One region of the Sphingomonas sp. DC5200-1 genome, then DNA from elsewhere that is predicted to be linked to it. Evidence: predicted binding sites of a transcription regulator. Region 1 holds the regulator's gene; each other region holds the start of a gene.

Region 1 (4,469 bases):
GCGGTGGCGGCGACGATGTTCGTCACGTTGCGGCTGCTCGCGCTGTGGCCATGGCTCGCCATCCGCGTCCGGTTGCCGTTGGTCGCGGCGGGGATGGGGGCGTTGGCCGCCATCGGCTATACGTTGCTCACCGGATCCCAGGTGCCCACGATCCGATCGTGCGTCGCCGCGCTGCTCGTGCTGGCGGCGCTGGCGATGGGGCGGGAGGCGATGACGCTGCGGCTGGTTGCGGCCGGCGCGATGGTCGTGCTCGCGGTGCGGCCGGAAGCGCTGGTGGGGCCAAGCTTCCAGCTGTCGTTCGCCGCGATCGTGGCGATCGTTGCGCTGCACGAGCATCCGCGGGTGCGCGGGTGGTTCGAGCCGCGTGAGGAAGCGCGCGCACGCCGTCTGCTACGCGGGCTTGGGTCGCTGCTGCTGACGGGCGTGGTGGTGGAGGCGGCGCTGATGCCGATCGCAATCTATCACTTCCACAAGGCGGGCCTGTATGGGGCTGCGGCCAATATCGTCGCCATCCCGCTGACGACGTTCGTCGTCATGCCGCTGGAGGCGGGGGCGTTGGTGCTGGACACGGTCGGGCTGGGCGGGCCCGTGTGGTGGTTGACCGATGGGGCGCTGCGCGGGCTGCTGTGGCTGGCGCATGTCGTGGCGGATGCGCCGGGCGCGTCTCTGGTGGTGTCGTCGATGCCGCTGGGGGCGTTTCTGTCGATGGTCGCCGGTGGGCTGTGGCTGGCGCTGTGGAGTACGCGGATGCGCTGGATCGGCGTGCTGCCGGTCGTCGCCGGTGCCGCCTGGGCGGCGTCGACCCCGCCACCCGATCTGCTGGTGACGGGGGACGGGCGGCATATGGCGATCCGGCTGGGTGGCCGGCTGGCGCTGCTGCGCGACCGCGCCGGGGACTATACGCGGGCGATGCTCGCCGAAAATGGCGGGACCGATGGCGAGCCGTGGCTGCTCGACGATCTGCCGGAGGCCCGGTGCAGCCGCGATGCGTGCGTGGCGGTCCTGCGGGACGGGGGAGGGCAGTCGTTCCGCGTCCTGGCAACCCGCAGCGGCTACCAACTGGCATGGCGGGATGTGGTCGCGGCCTGCGGGAGGGCGGACGTCGTGGTGAGCGACCGGCGGCTGCCGCGGGCGTGCCGGCCGCGCTGGCTGCGGCTAGACGCGCCCGTGCTGCGGCGTACCGGCGGGGTCATGCTGACCCTGGCGAGCGGGCGTGTGCGGACCGTGACGCAGCCAGGGGATCGGCATCCATGGTTGGTGGGAGCCAAGGTCGCCCCGCCTCGGCCGGACGATATCCCGACGGCCATGCCTCCGCGATGACCTCAGCTCGAGCGCTGGTCTCGGTCTGAGCCTTTGCGACGGGGCGCTGCTTCCCGTAGCGGCACGAGTTCGGGTCAATCCGTCATTGCTTCGCTGCGCTCGCAATGATGCCCGTGTCTAAACATCCGATATTTAAGGACTTTCAAGCACGCAATCAGCGGGAAGCCGGAATGCCCTGCCCTCGACGGGAGGCAGAAGGCGCCGTTTGGAAAGTCACAAAAGTCTCACGAACGATCGTGTTTTGCGGCGCGCCACCACGCCGGAATCCCGTCAGTCGTAGCGGCGCAGGATACCCGACAATTTGCCCTGCACGCGGACGTGCGAGGGAACGTAGCGCTGCGGCTCATAGGCGCGGTTGGCGGGATCGAGGCGGATCATCGCGCCTTCGCGACGGAAATATTTGAGTGTCGCCTCGCTATCCTCGATCAACGCAACGACGATCTCGCCATCGCGGGCGATGTCGGTACGGCGGATCAGCGCATAGTCGCCATCTAGAATACCAGCCTCGACCATCGAGTCGCCGGAAACCTCCAGCGCATAATGTTCGCCGGTGCCGAGCAACGCCGCGGGGACGGCGAGCATCGAACTGCCTTCGAACGCCTCGATCGGCACGCCGGCGGCGATCCGGCCGTGCAGCGGGATTTCGACGACGTCGTTCGCCGGCGAGGGGGCGGGACGCACATTGCCCGCGGCCGGCGCGCTCGGCGGCGCAGCGGGAGCGGGCGTTTCAGGCGCCTTGCGTTCGGAGCGTTCCGGCATGCGCAGCACTTCCAGCGCGCGCGCACGGTTGGGAAGGCGGCGGATGAAGTTGCGTTCCTCCAGCGCGCTGATCAGGCGGTGGACGCCGGACTTGGACTTGAGGTCGAGCGCGTCCTTCATCTCCTCGAACGACGGTGAGATGCCCGTCTCCTCGAGCCGGTCGTTGATGAAGCATACAAGCTCGTGCTGCTTGCGCGTGAGCATAAGCGGTCCTTCCCCGTCAGAACAGACGCGGAACTTCTAGGGAACAATTCGTGGGGCGTCAAGCGATGACGAGGATTTCCGCCGAGTCGCCCACGCGCGCGACGGGGGCACCGACCGGCCGCACGATCAGGCAATGCGAGCGCGCCAGCGTCAGCAGCATCGAACTGTCCTGAATGGTCGAGGCATAGGCGCGGCCGTCGCGCAGCTCTGCGCGCAGATAATCGGTGCGCGGGCCGTTGGCGGGCAGGTCTTCCCCCAGGATCGCCATCGTGCTGCGCGGCAGCGGGTTCGCAGCGCCGGACAGGTGCGCGATCAACGGTTTGACGAAGAGCAGGGCGGTGACGAAGGCCGATACCGGGTTGCCCGGCAGGCCCAGCACCTGCATCGCGCCGCGCCGTCCCGCCATCATCGGCTTGCCCGGCCGCAGCGCGATCCGCCAGAAATCGATGACGCCGCCCGCTGCCTCCAGCGCCGGGCGCACGAGGTCGTGGTCGCCCACGGACGCGCCGCCGGTGGTGACGAGCAGGTCGGCGTCGACGCGCGCGAACGCATCGCGCAGGCGATCGAGATCATCGGGCAGGATGCCGAGGTCGATCAGCTCGATCGGCAGGTCGGCGAGCATCGCCGTCAGCATCGCGCGATTCGATTCGGGCAGCGCGCTCGGGTCGCCGCCGGTGCCCGGATCGACCAGCTCGTCGCCCGTGGCGCAGATAGCGACGCGCACCCGGCGGTGGACGGCGATCAAGCCGATACCCCCGGTCGCGGCGACGGCGATGCGCGCGGGCGTCAGCCGCTCGCCTCGCGCGATCAGGCGATCGTCGGCGTGAAAGTCGAGGCCGCGGCGGCGGGTGTTGCGGCCGAGCGTCGCCGGACCTTCGCCGGTCAGGTGGATCGCGGTGCCGTCCGCGTCGATCTCTTCCTGCACCATCACCGTGTCGGCGCCGTCGGGCATGGCCGCGCCGGTGAAGATGCGCGCGGTTTCGCCAGGACCGACGGTGCCGGTAAAGGGGCGACCGGCGGCGCTTTCGCCGATCAGCGTCCACGGTCCGGGCAAATCGGCGAAGCGGATCGCATAGCCGTCCATCGCCGAGAGGTCGGTGGCGGGCTGGGTGCGGCGGGCGGCGATGTCGTCCGCCGCCCAGCGGCCCGCGGCGGCGGCCAGCGGCACGGTTTCGGTCCCGACCGGCGGGGCGTGCGCGAACAGCCGCGCCTGGGCTTCGTCGATCGGGAGCAGCGCCATGGCGTCAGGCGCGCCAGTCGCCCGACGCGCCGCCGGCCTTTTCGAGCAGGCGGATGTCCGAGATCGTCATCGCGCGGTCCATCGCCTTCGCCATGTCGTAGATGGTGAGCAGTGCGACCGACACGGCGGTCAGTGCCTCCATCTCGACGCCGGTCTTGCCGTCGGTGGCGGTCAGCGCGGTGGCGGTGATGCCGGCATCGTCGAGCGTCAGATCGAGCGTGACGCGGGTCAGCGGCAGGGGGTGGCAGAGCGGGATGAGGTCCGCGGTCTTCTTCGCCGCCATGATCCCGGCGACGCGGGCAACGGCGAGCACGTCGCCCTTCTTCGCGGCGCCGTCGCGGATCGCGGCCAGGGCGTCGGGGGCGATGGCGATGCGGCCGGTGGCGACCGCGCGACGCTGCGTCACGGCTTTATCGCCGACATCGACCATATGCGCGGCGCCGTCGGCGTCGAGATGGGTCAGGCGGCTCACCCGACCAAGGCCCGCGTCGCGGCCTCGACGTCGTCGGCACGCATCAGCGCCTCGCCGATCAGGAAGCAGCGCACGCCATGCGCCGCCATCGCATCGAGATCGGCGCGGGTTTCGAGGCCGCTTTCCGCAACGAAGGTGTAGCCCTTTGGCGCCCTGCCGACCAACTCGTAGGTGCGGGCGAAGTCGACGGAGAAGTCGTGCAGATTGCGGTTGTTGACGCCGATCAGCCGCGACTTGAGGCGGAGCGCGCGGTCCAGTTCGGATTCGTCATGTACCTCGACTAGCACGTCCATGCCGCAATCGAGCGCCGAGGCCTCGATCTCCGCCATCTGATTGTCGTCCAGTGCGGCAACGATGATGAGGATGGCGTCGGCGCCGATCGAGCGGCTTTCGGTTGCCTGCCAGGGATCGACCATGAAATCCTTGCGGATCACGGGCAGGTCGCAGGCGGCGCGCGCGGCGATCAGATAGTCG
Region 2 (4,469 bases), on a different contig from region 1:
ATCGTTCTGTAGCCTTCACGGGCCATGAAACCTGCGCGGGACGTGTCTGAGCCTTCCGCGCCGGCGTGGGTATCGCCGTCGACCTCGATGACCAGCTTTTCGGAAAAGCACAGCATGTCGGCGTAGAAAGGTCCCAGCGGCGCCTGATGGCGCCATTTCAGATGCGGATAGGTGTCGCGGAGCGCGCGGAGCAGGTGGCGTTCGGGCCCGGGGGCATTGCGGCGTAGGTCTCGAGCGCGTTGGACGGTGCCGGACGGTGCGTCTTTGTATAGCATGTCACCCTCACCCTTCCGCGCCCTGACGGGCGCTCCCTCCCTCTCCCAGAGGGAGAGGGAATTGGCGGCACCTCACCCCTCTCCCCCCGGGAGAGGGAGGGGCCCGCCCGCGTCAGCGGGTGGGAGGGTGAGGGTGGCCCCTCGCCGGCTACGCCACGCCGTCAGACATCGTCGGCTCATGCCGACGCTGCTGCCCGCCGTGGCGAGTCTTCGAATGGCTTACGCCATCCGAAGCCGCCCACACCTCACTGACACGCCAGGCATTCGTCATAGTCCGTCGTCTCGCCGATTTCGAACTTCGGCGCGGCGATGGTGTTGTCCGCTTCCACGCCGCCCGATCCGGCGAAGCCCGCGCGCTGCACGCTCTTCGAGCGCAGATAGTAGAGCGACTTGATGCCGAGCTCCCAGGCGCGGAAGTGGAGCATCAGGAGGTCCCACTTCTCGACGTCCGCCGGGATGAACAGGTTCAGCGACTGCGCCTGGTCGATATAGGGCGTGCGGTCGCCGGCGAGTTCGAGCAGCCAGCGCTGGTCGATTTCGAAGCTGGTCTTGTAGCAATCCTTCTCTTCCACCGACAGAAAGTCGAGGTGCTGGACCGAGCCGCCGTGTTCGAGGATCGAGTTCCACACCGCGTCGCTGTTCTTGGATTTTTCCTTGAGCAGCTTTTCCAGATACGGGTTCTTGACCGAGAAGCTGCCCGACAGCGTCTTGTGCGTGTAGATGTTCGCCGGGATCGGTTCGATGCACGCGCTGGTGCCGCCGCAGATGATGCTGATCGACGCGGTCGGCGCGATCGCCATCTTGCAGCTGAACCGCTCCATCACGCCGACGTCGGCGGCGTCGGGGCAGGGCCCGCGCTCGGCGGCGAGCGTCATCGACGCCTGGTTCACCTGCGCGCTGATGTGCTTGAAGATGCGCAGATTCCAGCTCTTCGCCATCGCGCCTTCGAACGGCAGGCCGCGCGCCTGGAGGAAGGAGTGGAAGCCCATGACGCCCAAGCCCACCGAGCGTTCGCGCGCGGCGCTATAGGCGGCGCGTTCCATGCCCGGTTCGTGGCGGTCGATATAGTCCTGCAGCACGTTGTCGAGGAAGCGCATCACGTCTTCGATGAAGACCTTGTCGTCCTTCCACTCGTCCCACGTTTCGAGGTTGAGCGACGACAGGCAGCAGACCGCGGTGCGATCGTTGCCGAGATGGTCGCGGCCGGTCGGCAGCGTGATTTCCGAGCACAGGTTCGACGTCGAGACCTTCAGGCCCAGGTCGCGGTGATGCTTGGGCATCGCCTTGTTCACGTGATCGGCGAAGACGATGTACGGCTCACCCGTCTGCAGGCGGGTTTCGACGAGCTTCTGGAACAGCGAGCGCGCGTCGAGCGTCGCCCGGACGGTGCCGTCCTTGGGGCTGAGCAGATTCCATTCGCGGCCGTCGCGCACCGCTTCCATGAAGGCGTCGGTCAGCAGCACGCCGTGGTGCAGGTTCAGCGCCTTGCGGTTGAAGTCGCCCGAGGGTTTGCGGATTTCGAGGAATTCCTCGATTTCCGGGTGGCTGACGTCGAGGTAGCAGGCGGCCGAACCGCGGCGCAGCGACCCTTGCGAAATCGCGAGCGTCAGGCTGTCCATCACGCGGACGAAGGGGATGATGCCGCTGGTCTTGCCGTTGAGGCCGACGGGTTCGCCGATGCCGCGCACGCTGCCCCAATAGGTGCCGATGCCGCCGCCGCGCGAGGCGAGCCAGACGTTCTCGTTCCAGGTGTCGACGATGCCGTTCAGGCTGTCGGGCACCGAATTGAGGTAGCAGCTGATCGGCAGGCCGCGCCCCGTGCCGCCGTTCGACAGCACCGGCGTCGCGGGCATGAACCACAAGCGGCTGATATAATCGTACAGGCGCTGCGCATGCGCGGCATCGTCGGCATAGGCCGAGGCGACGCGGACGAACAGGTCCTGATAGCTTTCGCCCGGCAGCAGATAGCGATCGTTCAGCGTTTCCTTGCCGAAATCGGTCAGCAGTGCGTCGCGGCTATGGTCGACCTCGACGGGATAGGGGCGGGCGTGGATCGCCTTGCTGCCGCCATTCGCCTCTGCGGCGGGCGCCTCGGCGGCGACGGTGGCGTCGATCGTATCGGTCATGGCCTCACCCTGCGTGTCCCTGAAATCCATCGATTACCGTCCCTTGTTCCATACATGTTCGACTCGGGGCGACATGCGCAGCATATCACCCGGGCGCCCCGATGGTGAGAACAAAAAGGGGTCGCGGTTCACGGCCGCATTGTGCCCTATGGCGAATCCGACAAGGGATGTCGCCATCGATCTCTACCAGCGATTGGGTTCACCCCCGAACGCAACCCCCACAAATTGTGGCAAAGCGTCGCCGCGGGCAAGAGGCTTAATGACGCGACAGCCGTGCGGTTCCGGTGCGAACGGGGCGCGGCGGGTCGGTCGAGGGGCCGCGACGCGTGGACTTCCGCGGCTTCCGGAAAGTGCAAGCGGCGAGTGGCGGCATGAAAATTTTTTTAGCGGCCGAAGAGGCCAATTCGGACGCGATTCAACCCATGTCGTCGCGTCCGCCAAACATGAACGAAAGTTTCGTTGCGGCGGCCCGGGATACCGTCGAAGCCGCGGCGATGCGTCGTCGTTCGTCCCTCCTCTTCGTCCTTTCCGCCCTGACGCTCGCCGGCTGTGCGCAGCGGCCGGTGGCGGGGGTCGATATGCTGACCGTGCTGGCCAAGGCGCGTGCGCACCAGACCCCGGCGAAGCAGCGCGCGGCGATGGTCGCCGACATCCGTGCCGACATTCGCAGCAACGATCCGGCGGCGGACACGCCGGCCCTGGCGCGCGCGCTGGCGGCGATCGGCTCGATCCCGCGTGAGGACTTCGTCGACGGCAGAGGGCGCGCCGCGGCCTATGTCGACCTGCCGCAGGACATCGGCCACGGCCAGACGATTTCCGATCCCTATGTCGTCGCGGTGATGACCGCGGCGCTGGACCTGCCCGCGGATCGCAGCGCCCATGTGCTCGATATCGGCACGGGATCGGGCTATCAGGCGGCAGTGCTCGCGGCGGTCGCGGCGCGCGTCGCCTCGGTCGAGATCGTCGCGCCGCTCGCCCGCACGGCGGCCGCGCGGTTGCGCCGGATGGGCTATGCCACCGTCACCGTGCGGGCGGGCGACGGCTTCCTCGGCTGGCCGGAGCAGGCGCCCTTCGACGGGATCGTCGTTGCCGCCAGCGCGACCGCGGTGCCGCAACCGCTGGTCGACCAGCTGAAGGTCGGCGGCCGCATCCTCATGCCGATCGGCCCGTCCGACACGAGCACGCAATTGCTGCGCATGACCAAGCGCGCCGACGGCACGCTCGACCGCTGCCGGCTGGGCCCGGCGCTGTTCGTCCCCTTCACCGGCGGCCGTGTTCCCCCGTTCGCAGCGCGTGCGCTGACGGACCGGACGATCCCGCTGTGCTTCCGCGCGCCGGTCGTGGGGGTGCTTTGAGAGGGCGTCGTCCGTTTGCGCTGACCCCGCCGTCCGTCAAATGACGGTTGCGACCTTATCGCCGCAAGCCGTTGGCGCGGTAGAAGGCGGTCAGCGCTGCGGTGGACGCGATCTGTGTCTTGGGTAGGGTGATGCCGTCGAACAGGGTGCGGTAGCGGGTCCGGTTGGCTCGGGTGGCGATGGTGATGTGCCGGATCATGTCCCATTTCACGCTATCGCGACCACCTTCCAGCCCGCCGCGGCGGTCGCGCTCGAACCAGCAGCGTCGGACGTATCGATACAGGCTGGTCGTCGTCGGAACGTCGAGCAGGATGACGCCGGTCGCGCGTTGCAGCCGTTGCGGGAGCAGCCGCGAGTAATTGCCGTCCATCACCCAGCGGTCGCCGGCGATCGCGGCATCATGGAGCGCCGCGAACTCCGCTGGCGGTCGTGGCACCCAGTCGGTGTGCGGGAGGTGGTGGAGCTGATCGAGGTGGACCACCTGCAAGCCCCGGGCCTTCGCGATGGCCTGCGCGAGCGTCGACTTGCCGCTGTTCGACGGCCCTATGATGCAGATGCGTGTGCCCAGCTCGGTTAGCGTCATGGCGCGGCATAGCTCCTCGCGGGATGCTCTATGCCTGCGGGTGGGGCTTCACAACGGATGGTGGAGGGGGATCGAGACTTAACGCCCCATGCCGTTGGTGCTGCCCGGCATGCCATCATGCGCCCGCACG
Region 3 (4,469 bases), on a different contig from region 1:
TCGATCGCGGAGCAGGCGTCGGAGACGACGCGCAAGCGCTATGCGATCACCGAGGCGGGTGCCGCGCACCTCGCCGAGAATGCGGAGCTGGTCGCGGCGCTGATCGCGCGGCTGACCGACGTCGGCGAGCATCGCGCGCGGGCCGATCGGGCGCCGATCCGGCGGGCGATGCGCAACCTGCGCACGGTGCTGCAGAACCGGCTGGAGGCGGGCGATCTGTCCGAAGAGGCGGGGCATGACGTGGCCGAGCTGATCGACGAGGTCGTGCGCAAGATCGAGCGGCTGAAGTGAGCGGCGCGCCCCACATCTCCGTCGTCCGCGTGCCGACGCATTCGGCGAGCCGCTATCTCCAGCAACTGGCCAAGCATTGGAGCCACAAGATGACGGTGGCCTTCACCCAGGAAGAGGGGACGATCACCTTTCCCAACGGATCGGTGCTGGCGATGCAGGCCGACAGCGAGAGCCTGGATCTGGTGCTGACCGTGCCTGCGGGCGAGGATACGGGCCGGATGCGCGAGGTGGTGGCAAGCCACCTCGACCGGTTCGCGTTTCGCGAGGCGCCGCTGACGTTCGATTGGCGGGAGGGGGAGTGACGCGTTCGGTTCGTCATTCGCGCGAAGGGGGAGCGTTCGCGCGAAGACGCGGCGTAGAAAGAAGATCGGGTGACGCCGAGGCGCGGCGAGGAAGAGGGATCGTCGCTGTCTTCGATCGAAAGGCCGGCAGGAATCCTCTAATCCCACCGTCCGTCATTCCCGCGGAGGCGGGAATCCATAACCTCTGACGTTTCGCTTCCATCGCAGACGTTAGCGTGTCTGGATTCCCGCCTTCGCGGGAATGACCTGTTTGGGTTTTGGGCGCGGGCTGTGAGCGACTGCGCTGGTAGGGCCTTTGTGGAGGTTTGATCGCTACCCGCACGCGATCCGTCACCCCGGACTTGTTCCGGGGTCCACCGGGCCTCAGGGGCAGCGATGGAGCTTGTAGCCGTTCCCCTCGCCGCGGAGTGGACCCCGGACCAAGTCCGGGGTGACGATCGCTTGGGGTGGGCGGCGTGGCCTTTACCGAAGGCTTATCGTCGCGGGCGTGGCGCAATCCGAGACGATGGCTCAGTGGCTCGGAATGGCGTGCGATCCGTCGTGCAGTTCCAGGTACGTGTCGAGCACCGCCTGGTTCGCCGTGTCCCAGCGGTATCGCGCAGCCTTGGCGTGGCCGGCTTCGCCCATGCTGGCCTTCAGTGCGGGGTCGGCGACGATGCGTTCGATGGCATCGGCATAGCCCGCAATGTCCTTCGGATCGACGAGGAAGCCGGTGACGCCGTCCTCGACCAGATCGACCGCGCCCGTCGCGCGGGCGGCGACGACGGGGACGCCGGCGGCCATGGCTTCGGTGGTGACGTTGCCGAAGGTTTCGGTGATCGAGGGGTTGAAGAAGACGTCCATCGACGCGACCGCACGGCCAAGGTCGTCGCCCGACTGGAAGCCGGCGAAGATTGCGTGCGGGGCCTGGGCGGCGAACCAGTCTTCCGCCGGGCCCTTGCCGACGACGAGCACCTTGTGCGGCACGCCGCGTCGGGTGAGCTCTTTCACCACCTCGGCAAAGACGTCGAGGCCCTTTTCCTTCACCAGTCGGCCGAGGAAGCCGATCGCGACCTCACGATCGGCGATGCCGAGGCTGCGGCGCCAGGCGCAATCGCGGCGGTCCGGCGTGAAGCGGTCATGGTCGATGCCGCGCGACCAGATGGTGATCGGCGTGGTGACGCCCCATTCGCGAAGCGCTTCGCCCATGCTCGGGCTGGGCGGCATGACGCGATCGACGCGGTTGTAGAAGCGCGTCATGATTGCCTTGATCATCGGTTCGATGAAGCCGATCCGATAATAGCGGAAATAGGTTTCGAAGCGCGTGTGGAACGAGGCGACCGAGGGAACGCCGTGGCGGCGTGCCCAGGTGACCGCACCGTGATTGAGGAATTCGGGCGCAGAGACGTGGACGATGTTGGGCGCGAACGCCTCCAGATCCTCACGCGTCGCCTTGGGCAGATAGCGGCCCAGGCGATATTCGGCACGGCCGCCGGGCATCGGGATCGCCGGCACCGACACGAGGTCGCCGGTGGGCGGGAAGGCGGGCGGATCGATCGTCGGTGAATAGATGCGGACCTGCACGCCGCGGTCGAGCAAGTGGCGCACGAGCAGGTTCAGCGCCTGGTTGGCGCCGTCGCGGGTGTAATTGTAATTGCCGCTGAAGAGCGCGACACGAAGGTCCGACGGGTGCATGATGGCGCCGGCCATAGCGTTGCGATTGCGGCGTGACTATGTCGCTTGGGCGTGGTCGTCGCGCCTTCACACCGTCACCCCGGACTTGTTCCGGGGTCCACTCGTCCGCACGGGGGAGTCCCGAGCCTCCAGCCGTCCCCCTGCCGCCCGGTGGACCCCGGAACAAGTCCGGGGTGACGGGGGATTAGGGGCTACCGATAGCCCGAAATCTGTTCCCTTATCGTTCTCGTTCCGCTACATCCGTGGCCATGGCGAAACCGCAGAAACGATATGTGTGCCAGGCGTGCGGATCGGTTTCGCATCGCTGGGCGGGGCAGTGCGGCGATTGCGCCGAATGGAACACGCTGGTCGAAGAGGCGGGCGCGGTCGTTACGCCGTTCCAGGCCAAGCATAATCTGCACACCGGCGGGCGGACGGTGCAGCTGGTCGGGCTGGATGCCGAGATCGCGCTGCCCGAACGGATGGCGACGGGAATCGCCGAGCTGGACCGGGCGCTGGGCGGCGGCTTCGTCGAAGGCTCGGCAACGCTGATCGGTGGCGACCCGGGGATCGGCAAGTCGACGCTGCTGCTACAGGCGGCGGCGAAGTTCGCGCTCGCCGGGCGGTCGGTCGCCTATGTGTCGGGCGAGGAAGCGGCGGATCAGGTGCGGCTGCGTGCGCGGCGGCTAGGGCTGGGAAGCGCGCCGGTGCAGCTCGCCGCGGCGACCTCGGTGCGCGATATCCTGACGACGCTGTCGATCGGCGCGCCGCCGGCGCTGCTGGTGATCGATTCGATCCAGACGATGCACAGCGACCTGATCGAGGGCGCGCCGGGCACGGTGAGCCAGGTGCGCGCCTCGGCGCAGGAGCTGATCCGCTTCGCCAAGGAACGCGGGACCGCGCTGGTGCTGGTCGGCCACGTCACCAAGGACGGGTCGATCGCGGGCCCGCGCGTTCTGGAGCACATGGTCGACACGGTGCTGGCGTTCGAGGGCGAGCGCAGCCACCAATATCGCATCCTGCGGTCGATCAAGAACCGCTTCGGCGGGACGGACGAGATCGGCGTCTTTTCGATGCAGAGCGAGGGGTTGGCCGAGGTCGCCAATCCGTCGGCGCTGTTCCTGACGCAGCGTGACGAGGGAGTGAGCGGGACGACCGTCTTCCCGGCGCTGGAGGGGACGCGACCGGTGCTGGTCGAGATCCAGGCGCTGGTGGTGCGCCTCGCCAGCGGCGCGACGCCGCGGCGTGCGGTGGTCGGCTGGGACAGCGGGCGGCTGGCTATGATCCTGGCGGTGCTGGAGGCGCGGTGTGGGCTGAGCTTTGCGACGGCGGAAGTCTATCTCAACATCGCGGGCGGCTATCGCGTGCAGGACCCTGCGGCGGACATGGCGGTCGCGGCGGCGCTGGTGTCGGCGCTGTCGGAGCGGCCGGTGCCGGTCGATGCGGTGGCGTTCGGCGAGGTCGCGCTGTCGGGCGAGTTGCGCCCGGTGGCGCATGGCGCGCTGCGGCTGAAGGAGGCGGGCAAGCTCGGCTTCGAACGCGCGATGGTGCCGATCGCGCTGGCCAAGGACGACAGCGCGTTGCGGCTGACGGGGTTCCGGACGCTGGGGCAGTTCGTGGACTATATGCTAGGGCGGGGGTGAGGGGCTTCGGCGGGTTCGCAGGGAGAGACGGGGCCGTTGCCTGGCCCCGCCCGTGGCTCGCTTTTGCCGTCGTCCCGTCACCGCCGTCATTCCCGCGAAGGCGGGAATCCATAACCTCTGACGTTGCGATTCTTTCGCCAACGGGAGCGCGTCTGGATTCCCGCCTGCGCGGGAATGACGGCGGTGGGTGGGGAAGGCGGCGCGGCAAACGCGGGGTGCCAGATGCGGGTCATAGCGATTCAGTAGGGGCAGCGATCAAACGTCAGGGACGGCGCTAGCGGCGTAGCGGCGTCACGTTCTCCGCCACGTATCGCAGTTCGTCCGATGCAGGACTAGCCGCGGGCGTTCCGCGTCCTTATTCCCGGGGGTCTATGGGTCTTACCGCACTCGATATCATCGTCCTGCTGCTCGTCGGGGGCGCGGCGCTGCTCGGCGCGCGGCGGGGGTTCGTCGCGGAGGTGTTGTCGATGTTCGCCTGGGTGGCGATCGTCGCGATGCTGAAGCTGTTCCACGTCGCGCTCGCGGCCAAGCTGGCGGGGACGGTCGGCACGCCGTCGGGCGCGGCGGTGGCGGCGTTCGC

Evidence for each region. Region 1 encodes LexA, which represses DNA repair genes until DNA is damaged. Its sites were predicted from a motif close to GTTCCNCNCTTGTTCT; they were not measured.
Region 2: the regulator LexA is predicted to act here: its motif matches at 2,447-2,462, upstream of ACP7A3_RS03680 (ribonucleoside-diphosphate reductase subunit alpha).
Region 3: the regulator LexA is predicted to act here: its motif matches at 2,479-2,494, upstream of radA (DNA repair protein RadA).

Annotation. Positions count from the first base shown of each region.
Region 1 covers NZ_JAFCVW010000005.1:403,624-408,092, forward strand. Annotated here, with positions in the region: gene ACP7A3_RS13675 (ComEC/Rec2 family competence protein) at 1-1,320, shown strand, start outside; gene lexA (transcriptional repressor LexA) at 1,591-2,283, opposite strand; gene ACP7A3_RS13685 (molybdopterin molybdotransferase MoeA) at 2,342-3,523, opposite strand; gene moaC (cyclic pyranopterin monophosphate synthase MoaC) at 3,528-3,995, opposite strand; gene trpC (indole-3-glycerol phosphate synthase TrpC) at 3,992-4,469, opposite strand, start outside.
Region 2 covers NZ_JAFCVW010000002.1:79,591-84,059, reverse strand. Annotated here, with positions in the region: gene ACP7A3_RS03685 (endonuclease domain-containing protein) at 1-275, opposite strand, end outside; gene ACP7A3_RS03680 (ribonucleoside-diphosphate reductase subunit alpha) at 521-2,431, opposite strand; gene ACP7A3_RS03675 (protein-L-isoaspartate(D-aspartate) O-methyltransferase) at 2,845-3,756, shown strand; gene ACP7A3_RS03670 (AAA family ATPase) at 3,812-4,339, opposite strand; gene ACP7A3_RS03665 (hypothetical protein) at 4,418-4,469, opposite strand, start outside.
Region 3 covers NZ_JAFCVW010000001.1:436,223-440,691, reverse strand. Annotated here, with positions in the region: gene ACP7A3_RS02040 (PadR family transcriptional regulator) at 1-291, shown strand, start outside; gene ACP7A3_RS02035 (DUF2218 domain-containing protein) at 288-593, shown strand; gene ACP7A3_RS02030 (glycosyltransferase family 4 protein) at 1,104-2,267, opposite strand; gene radA (DNA repair protein RadA) at 2,516-3,889, shown strand; gene ACP7A3_RS02020 (CvpA family protein) at 4,261-4,469, shown strand, end outside.